3 regions of the Pseudoalteromonas sp. SWN166 genome follow, and region 2 is predicted to be linked to each of the others. Evidence: predicted binding sites of a transcription regulator. Region 2 holds the regulator's gene; each other region holds the start of a gene.
What was found. The regulator sigma-54, encoded in region 2, starts transcription at its own class of promoters, with help from an activator protein. The targets are predictions, from matches to a motif close to GTTGGCACGNNNNTNGNNT.
Positions count from the first base shown of each region.

Region 1: a site for sigma-54 is predicted at 2,247-2,265, ahead of fliE (flagellar hook-basal body complex protein FliE). Genes of this name have one in related genera too.
Region 3: a site for sigma-54 is predicted at 3,304-3,322, ahead of I6F49_RS01020 (BON domain-containing protein). Genes of this name have one in related genera too.

Region 1 covers NZ_JADYXB010000007.1:79,513-84,398, reverse strand. Annotated here, with positions in the region: gene fliG (flagellar motor switch protein FliG) at 1-146, opposite strand, end outside; gene fliF (flagellar basal-body MS-ring/collar protein FliF) at 139-1,854, opposite strand; gene fliE (flagellar hook-basal body complex protein FliE) at 1,875-2,207, opposite strand; gene I6F49_RS06135 (sigma-54-dependent transcriptional regulator) at 2,364-3,830, opposite strand; gene I6F49_RS06130 (sensor histidine kinase) at 3,827-4,886, opposite strand, start outside.
Region 2 covers NZ_JADYXB010000008.1:119,328-124,213, reverse strand. Annotated here, with positions in the region: gene rapZ (RNase adapter RapZ) at 1-112, opposite strand, end outside; gene ptsN (PTS IIA-like nitrogen regulatory protein PtsN) at 132-584, opposite strand; gene hpf (ribosome hibernation promoting factor) at 589-876, opposite strand; gene I6F49_RS07155 (RNA polymerase factor sigma-54) at 903-2,402, opposite strand; gene lptB (LPS export ABC transporter ATP-binding protein) at 2,472-3,197, opposite strand; gene lptA (lipopolysaccharide transport periplasmic protein LptA) at 3,194-3,739, opposite strand; gene lptC (LPS export ABC transporter periplasmic protein LptC) at 3,729-4,283, opposite strand; gene kdsC (3-deoxy-manno-octulosonate-8-phosphatase KdsC) at 4,280-4,831, opposite strand; gene I6F49_RS07130 (KpsF/GutQ family sugar-phosphate isomerase) at 4,832-4,886, opposite strand, start outside.
Region 3 covers NZ_JADYXB010000001.1:217,604-222,489, reverse strand. Annotated here, with positions in the region: gene I6F49_RS01040 (substrate-binding periplasmic protein) at 1-807, shown strand, start outside; gene suhB (inositol-1-monophosphatase) at 854-1,657, opposite strand; gene I6F49_RS01030 (VOC family protein) at 1,913-2,329, shown strand; gene I6F49_RS01025 (LiaF domain-containing protein) at 2,368-3,030, opposite strand; gene I6F49_RS01020 (BON domain-containing protein) at 3,358-3,924, shown strand; gene I6F49_RS01015 (YqaE/Pmp3 family membrane protein) at 3,998-4,156, shown strand; gene I6F49_RS01010 (hypothetical protein) at 4,497-4,886, shown strand, end outside.

The sequences.
Region 1 (4,886 bases), on a different contig from region 2:
TGCACCTGTTTAGGTTCTAAGTGTTTAAGGATTTGCGCGGCATCTTCTTCTGATAAACTCAAAAGTAATATAGCGGCTTTATCTACTCCATCTAGCTTATCAACATCAAAAGCTGGTGGGAGTTGTTTTTGTTCTTGATCAATCATCTTCTGTTAACCACGCTTTCACTACTTGTGATGATAGTTCTGGTTCGTTAGCTACAAGGGCACGAATTGCTTTAAGTAAATCTTCGTCGCCATGTAAATCCGGTAATTGCAGTGTACCATCACTTGAGAAACCAACCGAAGCAGAATCAAAGTCTTTATTTAGCATATCAAGTGTATTGTCGCCAATATCTACGCCCGAGCTTAATGCATCGTCATCGTATTCTTCTAGTGTATCGTCTGGGTAAATTAAGCGTTTAAGCATTGGTTTAACTACTGCCATTATCAATACAATGATAACTAAGGCTCCCAATACAAGGCGGGCTATTTTCATAAACCAGTCTTGTTCCCACAGTGGCACTTCTATTGCTAAATTTGTTTCTTCACGTACAAACGGCACTGTTACGACTTCAAGTGCATCACCACGTTGCATATCAAAACCCACACCACCTTGTAGTAAGCGACGAATATTTGACAATGCCTCTACCGAACGTGGAGTCATGGTTGTTTCGCCGTTTTCTCCCACTTTAGGGACGTAGTCAACAGCAACCGATACACTTATTCTGCGTATTACACCACTTTGCTGGCGCTTATGTGAAATGGTTGTATCGAGTTCATAATTACGTGTTGCTTCTTTGTGGCTACGTGTTGGAGAAGTAGCACTACCTGCACCACCTTGCCCCGCAACCTCAGGAATATTTGAATTTAGCGGTGGCTGATTTGTAAGCGCACCAGGAATACCAACAGCTAGGCCACCAATGTTATTTTCTTCAAATGTGGTTTCACTTCTTACTGCTGGTAGATCTGGATTATAGCGTTTTTGAGTTTCTTCAATTGAGCTAAAGTCCATGCTCAAATCAACTTGGGCCGTGTAGTTTGCAAGCCCAACAACCGGTATTAAAATACTGTCTATTTTTTCAAGGTACTCTTGTTCGCGCTTACGCTCTAAATCGTATTCTTTACGAGAACGTGCTGCTAATGAACTCTGCGAACCTGAATTTAATAGTCGACCGTTTTGGTCGGTAACCGTAACTCGCATAGGCTCTAAACCCTGTACTGCCGAGGCAATCATATCAACAACAGAGTCTACTTCTTCACGGTCAAGTGAGCGGCCACGCTTAAGTGTTAATACAACAGTCGCTGATGGTTTTTTCTCTCTGCGGGCAAATACGTTTTCTTTAGGAATGGCTAACAATACTTTGGCGCGAGTAATGTTGTTAAGCTCTTCAATGGTGCGAGCTAATTGTTGTTCACGGCCATGTTTTAGGCGTTCACGCTCTAAGCGTTGGCTTACACCAAAGCCCATATCTTGCATAATGATGTCAGAACCCGACGCAGGACCTTGCTCTAACCCTTCGCGAGTCATTAACAATTTAATATTTTGGTATTCACTTTCGTCAACCGATACAACATTGCCATCTAGTTGATATTCAATTTGTTGCGCATCTAAAAAGTCTAATGTTTGAATCAGCTCTTCAGTTTGCATTTTGCCCAATGGGCGCATATCTGGCTGACGAGCCCAAATAATAATAAAAATCGCGATAGCTAAACAAATAGCTAATGCTATAACCAGTGTTACTTGGCGCAATACATCAACGCCATTTAAAGCACTTAAATAGCCTGATTTTTGTTCTTGTTGATCATCACCACCACTTTGGTCGATACCGCCACCAGCAAGTGCTAGGTCTGTAGATTGGTTAGATTGCGCCACAATAATTCTCCACTACCTAATTAAACAGGCATGTTCATGATTTCTTTATAAGCTTCAACAAGTTTATTACGAACCTGTACTGTAGCCTCAAAAGCAACTGACGATTTTTGAGAAGCAATCATCGCTTCAGCAAGCGATACACTTCGATCCCCCATTTCAACCGCTTTTACTTTTTGACCCGCATCTTGTTGCAAACCGTGCACTGTATTTAGCGCATCACTTAACATGTCGCCAAACTGGGAAGTAGAAGTAGGCTGAACTTGAGTCGGCAATTTATTAATTTGATTATTACGGCCGGCTTCTAAAGCCATTGATTGCATTTCTTGAAATACAGCACTGTTTTGAATTTTCATAATTTATCTCTGACACGCAGTGAACTCTTACAAGTAATAAAGCACAAAGCATGCCAAATAATTAATCATTTAAATACAGTAAGTTAACTTGTTATTTTGAGAGTCAGAGTTTTGACAACCCTAAGTTCGCAGCGCAAACTTAGGGTTTGTTGGAGGTTATGCAGGGAGTGAAATACCTAAATCGCGCATTTGCGCTAGTTTATAACGTAAAGTTCGCGGGCTTATGCCCAACGTTTCGGCAACGTCTTTACGTTTACCTTGGCAACGTGCAAGAGTTTCTAAAATAATACGATGCTCTTTGTCTTTAAGCTCATCTTTATAACTACCGGTATCTGCCGCTAGTAAGCCTTGCTTAGGTTCAACCTCAACAGGTGATTTTTCATCGTAATATGCAGAGCTTAACGTGCTTTTCTCAATACCTTTATCTGCGTGAGCTAATTCTATTGGTGATACTGTTTGCGACGGTGCCAATGATGGCTCCATAACAAAGTTACTAGGCGCTAAATTTTCGATAAAAATAGCATGCTCGTTTATTGTATCGCCACTTCGCAGTATAAGTGCACGCTGTATAACGTTATCAAGCTCGCGTACATTACCAGGCCACGCGTGAGCCAATAACTTTTGCTCAGCAGCTTTATCTAAATACGCCATGGGCTCTTTGCTTTTAATTATATGGCGCTCAATTAAATGCTTAGCCAACACAATAATATCGCCAGGGCGTTGGCACAATGGTCGCCACATTAGTGGAAAAACATTAAGCCTGTAATATAAATCTTCTCTAAACTGGTTTTTAGCAACCGCTTCTTTTAAATCACGATTACTGGTTGCCAAAATACGTACATCGAGCTGAATTGTTTTACGACCCCCTAAACGCTCTACTTCACGCTCTTGCAGTACGCGTAACAGCTTAGCTTGTAGCCCTAAGTCCATCTCAGTAATTTCATCAAGTAAAATGGTGCCGCCTTGTGCTTGCTCAAACTTACCCGGACATGCTTGAATCGCGCCCGTAAAAGCCCCTTTTTCATAACCAAATAACGTGGCTTCGAGCATATTTTCAGGTATGGCTGCACAGTTAATCGCCACAAATGGCTCATTACATCGGCTCGACTTATCATGAATATAACGAGCAAGTACTTCCTTACCAGAACCACTTGGACCAAGTACCATAACACTCGCATCAGAGCGTGCTACTTTACTTGCAAGCTCTAATAATTGAATACTGGTTGGGTCGGCAACAATAGGGCCGTCGGTTTCTTTTGCTTTTTCAGGCAAATAACGGCTCACCATATTTAATAACACTTCAGGTGCAAATGGTTTTGCCATGTAGTCAATTGCACCTAGGCGCATGGCCTCAACCGCATCGTCAATTGTGGCATACGCCGTCATCATCAATACAGGTAAATCAGGGTGGTTTAATTTAATACTGCGTAGTAAATCAAGCCCACTCATTGCGCCCATTTGCACGTCGCTTACTACAAGCGAAAATTGATCTTTTTTAAGCAGTAACATTGCTTGCTCAGCACTGCTGGCTGCAACACATGCAATACCCGACATTTCAAGGGTATCTATTAAGGCCTCTCGAAGCCCAGCGTCATCTTCGACAACTAAAATAGTGTTACTCATAATGACCCCTCTAATTTAGATGTTGCCTTAATAGGCAGTAACAAGCTAAAGCAGGCACCACCCTGCGTATTATTAGTCACATCAACACGGCCTTGGTGCGCACTAGCCACCGAACTCACTACAGCAAGCCCTAAACCTGTGCCCTGACTTTTTGTAGTAAAAAATGGTTCAAAAATTTTATCGCTTTGGCTTAAATCAACACCTGGCCCATTGTCGCTCACACTAATGCGAACCATATCTAAATCTTTTAAATCTCTTTGTGCGCTAATTTTTACTTTTGCACCGCCGCCAATAACTTGAATACTATTGTGCACAAGATTTTGAATAGCACTGGCCAATGCCGTTTTATTACCGACTATTTGTATATCTGGCTCTGGTAAGCTTACATCCAGCTCACTTTCATTAAGTGCGACCATCGCATCAGCGCCCGCTTTAACTTCTGTTAAAAGCTGCTGCATTGAAACTTGCTCAACCACTTGCTGATCGCCACTTTTAGCAAATAACAGCATGTCGTTTACTTGAGTTTCTAAATCTTTTAAGCGCGACATTAACTTTGTTTGAAAGTTATCGCGTGATGCCTCAGGTAAGCGTTTTGAGCCTAAATTAGCAGCGTACAGCATAGCGGCTGAGAGCGGCGTACGTACTTGGTGCGCTAACGACGCAACCATTTTACCCAGCGCGCTTAAACGCTGCATATGTGCAACACGTTTTTGTAAGCGGCGAGTTTCGGTTAAATCCGTCATTAAAATAAGTTGCCCAGGCTCTGGTGCTAAAGCTGTAATATCAAGTTTTATTAAGCGCCCGTCTTTTAAAGACACTTCATGACCATCATCTTGATGTGGCCTAAAAGAGCGCTGAATTACGTTAAACCAGCGTTCGCCTTCAAGTGGCTCGCCAAGCATATCAATCGCTATTTGATTCGCTTTTGCAATCAACCCTTTGCCATCAAGTACAACCACGCCTGCTGGCATGGTATCAACCAAATGCGAAAGCCAACTTGCTTGCTTGCGCAGATCGCTTAATTCACCAATGTACTCCTCTTGAAGTAAACATGGG
Region 2 (4,886 bases):
GCAGTAGGTTTACTGGAATATTATCTACGCAATAATAACCTAAATCTTCTACAACGCGTAAAGCAACCGATTTCCCAGAACCAGAACGGCCACTTATGATAATTAACTCCATTTATCACCCTTTAATAAAACTACGATTGATCAACAATAACTTGGTAAAGTTCAGCATCTGATTTTGCACTACGTAACTGCTTACAAAAATCTTTGTTATTGAGTCTATCAGCAATGGTAGCTAGAGTCTTTAAGTGCTGCTGGTTATCTCCATCTGGTACGATGAGTGCGACGAAAATATCAACAGGGCGGTTATCTATAGCATCAAAATTTATTGGCGTTTCGCTAACGAGCACTAAAGCCAAAGGCTCTTCTGCACCGCTCATTCTTCCGTGAGGAATCGCAATGCCACGCCCTATACCTGTACTACCCAATTTCTCTCTACTCATTAAAGCAGTTAGAATGTCTTGTTGCGGTAGGTATGGAAGTTTAGCGTGAGCAAGTTCGCTAATGAACTCTAAAATCCTTTTTTTGCTATTAAAAAGGACCGCAGCTTTGCTGCAGTCCTGGCATATAAGTGAGCTTAATTTCATCATATTAGTGTCGAGCAAGCTTCTCTTTGTGTTTAATTACTTGGCGATCTAGCTTGTCGATCAACGAGTCAATGGCGGCATACATATCTTGATGTTCTGTAGAGGCAAAGAGTTCGGCGCCACTTACGTGTATTGTCGCTTCTGCTTTTTGATTTAGTTTTTCTACATCAAGAATGACATGAACATTATTAATATGATCAGAGTGTCTTTCTAGCTTCGCAAATTTAGTATTAATATAGTCTCTTAATGAATCGGTTAATTCTACGTGACGACCAGTTAAGTTTAGTTGCATAAGCATTACCCTCTTTGTTTAGCGTCTTAAATCAAGCTTTTACGTTGATTTGACGGTGGAATAGCCAGAGACTCGCGGTATTTTGCGATTGTACGTCTCGCTACTTTAATTCCTTGCTCAGCCAATATATCCGCTATTTTGCTATCACTCAATGGTTTTGCTGAGTTTTCTGCTGCGATTAATTTTCGGATAAGCGCACGTATTGCTGTAGATGAGCATTCACCTCCATTTTCGGTGCTTACATGGCTTGAGAAAAAGTATTTAAGCTCAAATATACCACGGGGTGTGTGCATATATTTTTGAGTTGTTACGCGCGAAATTGTTGATTCGTGCATTTCTACCATTTCAGCAACATCATTTAAGACCATTGGTTTCATGGCTTCAGGGCCGTGTTCAAAAAAGCCTTGTTGCTGCTTAACAATGCAATTAGTTACTTTTAATAGTGTGTCGTTTCTACTTTCTAAGCTTTTAATAAACCATTTAGCTTCTTGTAAATGTGAGCGAATAAACTGGCTGTCACCACTGGATTTTACAGTGCGAGACATTGCAGCGTATTGGCTATTAACACGAATTTTAGGCATGCTATCTGGGTTTAACTCAACAACCCAGCGGCCTTTAATTTTTTTAACTGACACATCAGGAATAACATACTCAGACTCTTCTCTTACAATAGTATCTGCAGGCTTAGGGCTAAGAGTATGTATTAATGTCATTACTTCTTTAAGCTCTTCTTCTTTGAGCTTAGTCTTCTTCATTAATGTACGATAGTCACGAGCTGCTAATAAATCAATATGCTCGGTTAAAATCATTTTCGTTTCATTAATGTAAGGTGTTTCTTTATCAAACTGGTTAAGTTGAATACATAAACACTCTTGTAAACTACGTGCAGCAATACCGACAGGATCAAACAGTTGGATGCGCTTTAATACTGCTTCAATTTCATCAAGTTCAACTTCGTTATCTTCTTCGTTTTCTTGATTAAAGCTTTCTAAAATTTCTTCGCAGCTTAGTGTTAAAATGCCTGAATCATCGACGGCTTCTACAATAGCAATAGCAATGGCTTCATCGGTAGGGCTAAATGGCGTTAGTTGTAATTGCCACATTAAATACTCATGAAGCGTTTCAGTAGAGGCGCCTTGGTATATTGATTCGTCTTCAGGCATTGGACCTGATGATGCTGCAGGGGCGGCACTCATGTACTCATCCCAACTAACATCCATAGCCATGTCGTCACTTAGCGTGTCTTTTGCAAGTGCTTCACCACTATCTTGTTCGTATTCGCTTGGAGCATCATCGGCAGATGCGCTAACAGTTATGTCATCTGTATCTGCTTTTTGCTCGTTTTTACCTGCAGCGTCTTCGGAATAGTCTGGTTCTTCAACCTCTAATAGCGGGTTGCTGTCGAGAGCTTCTTGTATTTCTTGCTGGAGATCCAATGTACTGAGTTGCAACAAACGAATAGCTTGTTGCAGCTGTGGAGTCATTGTAAGTTGCTGGCCCATGCGCAGCTGTAGTGATTGCCTCATGTATCTCTAACAATCCTTTTATGTTGTTATAATTAATACTAGCAGATGCTTAAAGACATGGCGTAAATGTTACAGCCTAAATTGCTCGCCTAAGTAAACATCGCGTACTGTTTTATCATTTAATACGTGTTCTGGAGTACCTGATGCAATCAGCTCCCCATGAGAAACAATGTAGGCTTTTTCACAAACATCAAGGGTTTCTCTTACGTTATGATCGGTAATCAATACACCAATCCCACGATTTTTGAGATGTTCTATTATTTTCTTTATATCTAATACCGAAATCGGGTCAACACCTGCAAATGGTTCATCCAATAATATAAATTTAGGATCGGCTGCCAGCGCACGTGCTATTTCCACGCGGCGACGTTCGCCACCCGATAATGCCATACCTTGGCTATCACGAATGTGTTGTATGCTAAATTCATCTAATAATTTATCGAGCGTGTCTTCTCGGGCTTGCTTATTTAACTCTTTGCGTGTTTCTAAAATTGCCATTAAGTTTTGATAAACAGTCAGTTTTCTAAAAATTGAAGACTCTTGTGGTAAGTAGCCAATGCCTAATCTAGCACGACTATGCATAGGTAAAAGAGTAATATCGTTATCATCGATAGAAATTTTACCTTTGTCGCTAGGTACAAGTCCCACAATCATATAAAACGTGGTGGTTTTACCTGCGCCGTTAGGGCCAAGTAAGCCAACAATACTGCCAGCTTTTACTTCAAGACCGACGTTTTTGACAACTTCACGGCCTTTATAGCTCTTTGCTAATAGTTCTGCTTTTAATGTACTCATGGTTGACCTTTATCGTCTTTTTTACTTTTTTTAGTTTCGATAGGCACTAAAATCGTGTGAACGCGGTCAGTTGAGTTTTCATCTTTTTCGGCACTGATTAACTGTTGTTCTATATCGTAGGTAATACTTTTAGCATTAATTTTTTGTCCTGCTTGCGATACTTGTGCATTACCAACAAGCGTTAAAAAACGTTTAGATACATCGTAACGAACTTCGTCTGCACTGGCGCTCATAGTTGTGCCATCTGATTGCTTCTCTTCAAAGCGAGCAGGGCTACCCGTGGCAATTAATAGTTGCTGGTTATCACCAAGTTCATCGCGCTTATGTACTTCGAGGCGGTCTGCTGTAATTCGGCGATTACCGTGAATAATCTCAACGTTTTTCTCAAAAATACCCACGTTAGCTTTTAATTGGCCTTCTTGCTTATCGGCGCTTATTGAAATTTGATTTGCAGCAGGTTGCGAGTTTTGTTCTGCAGCATTACTATTAAACGCTATTATAAGTGTAGGAATAATAAGTGATTTTAATATTTTATTGGTCATAGTATATGGTTCGCGTATGGTTAATTAGTTTTATCACTTCGGTTTTTAAGTCGGCTTCTAGGCCTTTACCGGTGATTTTTAAATTGGGTCCGGTGATGATAACGGGTTGCTCCGAACGCATTGTTAATAGCTTTATATCTACCTGAATATTATCAGCATTGATTTTGTCTATCATGGCGTTATCGGTTAAGTTTTTGGCAACCACATTACCTTCTAAAATTAATTGTTTGTCTTCGTATAATGTTGCTTCGTCTGCATTTATTTGCCACGTTTGCTTTTCGTTATATAAAGTAAAAATAGGTTTTTCAAAAAACGTAAAACCTAATTGTTGATATAGCTCCATTTTAGCCGCAGTTACTTTGTGGCTAATTTTACCTTGCTCGTCATAGGCTGTTTGTTTGAGTTCTATGGCTATGTAATCAGGCTTGGCAATAACTTCAGGCTCAGCCTGAGGTGCAACATTAGTTTGTGTAAAATAAGGGTACCAAAGCCAAACCATACAGCTAATGAATAAAACGCTTAATATTATGCGCGCTGCATTCATGAACTAGTGCCTTGTGTAGTCAATGCTTTACCATTTTCAAGCATGAGCAAGTCGGTAAGCTCTCTTACTGCGCCAAAGCCGCCAGGCATTTGCGTTACATAGTGTGATAAACGCTTTATAAGCGGATGAGCATCATTTACTGCAACAGCAAAGCCGACTAATTCCATAACGGGCATGTCAGGACCATCATCACCTATATAAGCAATTTGTTCATCGCTAAGGTTGAGTTTATCTTTTAGCTCTTGATAGGCAATGAGCTTATTTTCTTGGCCTTGATAAATATGCTGTACGGTTAAGCTGCTCATACGTTGTTGCACTATTTGTGAATGACGACCAGTAATTACAGCCACTTCAAAGCCACTGTTTATAAGCGCTTTAATGCCAAAACCATCTTTTGTATTAAATGCTTTTAGCTCTTCACCTTGATTGCCAAGATAAATACGGCCATCAGAAAATACACCATCAATATCGCATATAAGTAGCTTTACTTTTTTAGCGCGTGCTTTTGCATCATCGCTCAGCGGTTGATAGAGTTCTTCAAATTGCATTTATAACACTCCTGCCTTTAATAGGTCTTGCATATTTAATGCGCCAATAGGCTGA
Region 3 (4,886 bases), on a different contig from region 2:
TTGCCAATAAAACTTTCTATTAGTGTGTTAAGTCTGTTTATAAGTTTTGCACTTATGGCGCAAGAGCAAATAATTAATGTAGCTCAAAAGCAAGATACCCAAAATGCCCGAGAAGAGTATCTCAATGAGTTACTGGTACGTGCACTGGAAAGCGTAAACTACCCCGGTGTTATCCGAATGATCCCCATATCAGATCTGCAAAAGCGTAAGTTAATAAACCTAGATGATAGCGAATTGGATATGTATTGGAGTATGAGCAGCCCAGAGCGAGAGGCGCTTGCCTTAGCTATTAAAATACCGCTATTTAAAGGTTACATAGGAAAGCGGGCTTTACTCACTAATAAACAAAATGTAGCACGTTTTAAAAACGTAAAAACTCTTGAGCAGCTAGGAGAGTTTTCAGCAGTACAAGGCCATAACTGGCCGGATACAAGAATCATGTCGTATAACGGATTACATGTAAGGCCGCTTACTAACTACCAAGCCATGTTCACTTTAACGAGCCGAGGGCGAATAGATTACTTTCCTCGCTCGTTTATTGAGGTTAACTCTGAGCTTATTGAAAACAAACAAAGTAATTTAGTAATCGTGCCTAATTTATACATAAGTTATCCAACCGGTATTTATTACTTTGTGACAAAGAGTAAACCTGAATTGGCGAAGGCAGTTGAAGAGGGCTTGATAAAAATGCAAGAAAACGGTGAGTTTGACGCATTATTTAATGAATACTTCGCAAAGGGTTTAAATACCCTACCTTATACAAAAGGCAAAACGGTTGAAATTAAGCTCGATAACCCTTATTTTTAGGCACAAAAAAAGGAGCCTAGGCTCCTTTTTTTCATCATGCTATTTATTAGCGAAGTAACGACTCAGGTAATACTGGACGAATTTCGCGAACAATTGCTTGAGTCAGTTTTGGTGAGCCACAGATGATATTGCCGCTGTGGTTATAGTTATTACCACCAGCGAAATCTACAACCATACCGCCAGCTTCTTTAACCATAAGTTCGCCTGCAGCAGAGTTCCAAGGTTTTAAGCCGATTTCAAAAAATCCATCAACACGGCCAGCGGCAACGTATGCCATATCTAAAGCAGAACAACCTGCACGGCGAATGTCTGCAGTGTGTACAAACAGTGCTTTAAACGCTTCTGTGTATGCATCCATGTGGTTTTTGTTTTTGAAAGGAAAACCTGTAGCAAGTACAGTGCCTGCAAGAACTGTAGTTTTGCTAACACGTAGACGTTTGCTGTTTAACTGAGTGCCTTGACCGCGAGAAGCAGTGAAAAGCTCACCACGAATTGGATCATAAATAACAGCTTGGTCTAAACGACCTTTAACTTTAAGTGCGATAGAAACCGCGTAATGAGGGATGCCTTTGATGAAGTTAGTTGTTCCATCGATAGGATCTACAATCCATTGGTAATCATCATCCTTGCCTTTATGCTCACCTAGTTCTTCACCAACAATAGAGTGAGTAGGGTAAGACTGTAAAATAGTGTCACGAATTACGGCTTCGGCTTCTTTATCAATGTTAGTTACTAAGTCGTTAGCGCCTTTTTGTTGCACTTCAACTTTTGATAAATCTTCACTTGCGCGAAGTAAAATTTTGCCTGCGTTGCGCGCAGCGCGAACCGCAATGTTTAACATTGGATGCATGGTATTACCTTTGGGTTGTAAAAGAACGTTTATATATTTCAGCCGGCATATTTTAGCGACTTTTGACATAAAGTAAACAATAAACCCTAAATACTTATGTTTGTTTTTTATACAAGATTAAAAAGTGTATATATTTTTTCAAGATAATAATTAAGTCACAGGCCCTAATTAAATCGAATTAATTTTAAATAACACTTTACCTAAAGCTAGCTTGAGGTTTTATCGTGCTGTTTACTTAATTGATAGGACAACATTATGTATTTAGAGCACGTAAACTTAGTCGCGAGTGATATAGATAGTATGCTTAAATTTTATCGCGCTGTATTTCCGCATTGGTCAATCAGAAGTGAGGGTAGAGGTGATTGGCACGGAAAACCAAGACACTGGGTACACTTTGGAGATGACACGCATTACATTGCGATAAGCGACCATGGTGAAGGTGAAAACAGAAACTTATCGGGCCATCAAGTTGGTTTTGCACACTTTGCTTATGTGACTAATAACTTAAATGAGGTAGTGATACGCTTAAATAAAGCGGGTTTTCGGATAAGTAAGCAAGGTAGTGAGAATCCTTTCAGAAAGAATGTCTACTTTATTGATCCCGCTGGGTTTGAGGTGGAATTTGTAGAGTATTTAAGTGATATACCAAGCGAGCGAAATAACGATTTATAACAGGTTAAGCACCGCAAAGAGCGGTGCTTAAGCAAGCTTTATGAACGATTATTTCCAGCGCCTAATTGTGTTTTTAGCTCATTAGCAAAACTCATAAACTTTTCTTTAATAGTCCGTTTTATTTTTATTTCGACAGAGCCCATTACCGCTTTACCTTCAATATGAATAGTCGGGCCTTGGCGCTTGTTAAGTGATACCGATTTATTTTCAAGGCTGCTTAATATACAAAACATTTTGGAGACTACGTTTACATGCTCTGGTACATATATTTCATCGCTACCAAAAATACAGTTAACGTGAATAGTTACATTTTGATGCGCAAAAATGGCATCGGTAAAATCGAGCACCACCGATCCCATAAAATTACTGAGGTAAATGTTTTTTGGTACTACCCACTGGCCGCTTCGCTCGTTAGAGCCTAAAATACTGCGTAGTGTAAAGTCATCATCACTGTTTTGTTGTGCACTATAGTGTGGAGAAAATTGCGACTGTTTTTCTGCTTTATATTGCTGGTCTGTATTAAGTGTTAAATCCTCTACTAAGGCTAAAAGAGCTTCGTTGTTAGATGCATCCATCGCGTCATCTAAACGTCTCTCAAATGCATCAACTGAAATAACCCCATGACTGTAATTATAAATTAATTGATCAATCACCTGTTCGCGTACTTGCTCTATTGGACGGTCTTCAACTTTTACAGACATGAGATATTCCTTATTATATTTACTATTGATACTTATCTTAATGTTTAATTGCAAACCGCGTACCAAATATAATTACTTTAATTATCAATTGGTTATTTTTTAATGGTGTTTTTTTCTTTGTTATATTAACGATAGATTAACCAAAAGAGCAATTATCTAGCTATTTTCACTATTTGAGAAAGTTTTACCGAGTAGCCTGTAAATAGTTACACAGCTATAGTTAAAGCTTTATCGCAAAACAACCTAAGCAATTGAATTTTAAGAGTAAGTAAACTTGGCCTAAAGCTCGCATAAGTTAAAGTGTCTTTAATCAAAAGGAGAAAGATTATGAAAACATTTAACAAATCTATTATCGCAGCTTTAGTTCTTGGTACTACGGCTATGGGTGCCCAAGCGAACAGCTGGGAAAACGAAAGTAAAGATGCTTGGATTGATGGTAAGGCAGAAACAGTTCTTCTTATGAACACTAATCTAAACAACTTTGACATTAACACTGATGTAAAAAATGGCAAGGTAGTACTTACAGGTAAAGTTAATAGCGAGCTTGATAAAGAGCTAGCAGAAGAACTTGTACTTAGCCTAGATGGCGTATCCGATGTTGAAAACAGCCTTACCGTTGTTAAAAGCATGGACACAAAAGATAGAAGCAAAGACATGATGGACGATGATGATAACGACCTAACGGACGCTAAAATCACCACTGTAATTACAACTCGCTTCCTGTTTGACTCGGAAGTTGGTGGTACAGACATCGATGTTGATACCGATAACGGTGTAGTGACTCTTAATGGCTCAGTAGAGTCTGAAGCTGAAAAGCAGTTAGCAGTTAAAATTGCTAAAAATGCTGAAGATGTTCGTGACGTAGTTGATAAGTTAACTATTGTTGCTGAATAACACAGTTATAGTTAAGGCCCAGTAAAGCTGGGCTTTACCCCTTTCTAATGCTTAATTTAAATGGAGTTTGGTCATGGATATTATCCGTATAATATTTTCAGTTTTATTACCGCCAGTGGGTGTATTTTTGCAAGTTGGCTTAGGTATGCATTTTTGGTTAAATATTTTATTAACACTGCTAGGTTATTTCCCAGGGTTAATACATGCAATCTACATTATTGCGAAAAAATAATGACACATTATATATTGTGTAAGCCGACTGCTGAGGTTTAGCTAAATACTTCAGTACCGATCGGCTCACAATATTAGTTTTTAAAGTAAACATTTTTTAATTTACTCAAACTAAGTGATTTATTTCTTGTAACTCGCTCCCAACATTCCCCCAGCTATTATTTACTTCAATTAAGCTTTCTAACTAACAGCAGTGTTCTGATTCTGTATTGATGCCATTTAGGAAATATTTAACATTAGTTTGTTTATATATCTACAATACGCGATTAATTACTCTATTATTTAGTGACAATATTACCATCACTTCTAAACCAAGTTTTTACACATATTGAGGTAGTTAATTGAATATTCGACTTATAATGTCAGGTGTTGTGTCATTCGTTTTTTATTTTAGTTGGGCCTACTGGGCAAATAATGCGGTAGACATTGCAAAATCGGTCACGCTTCAAGCTGCATTAGTGCAAGGCTTGTATAGTGGATTTGTAACGCTGTTTTTTACTTTTATTTTAGAAAAGGTCGTCAACAAGTATAAGTCGAGTTATGTAGCGCTTGCATTTGTAACTCCGATTATTTGTATGTTTCATTCTAAAACACCACAAAACGTAGCAATACGACAAAGCTTTAATAATGCAATTAACTCCAGCGCCTCATATTTAAACAACAAAAAAATAGCTGGAGTACTTTTTGCGCCTGTAATTCCGATTACTGTTCAATCGAGCTTAGTAATTCTG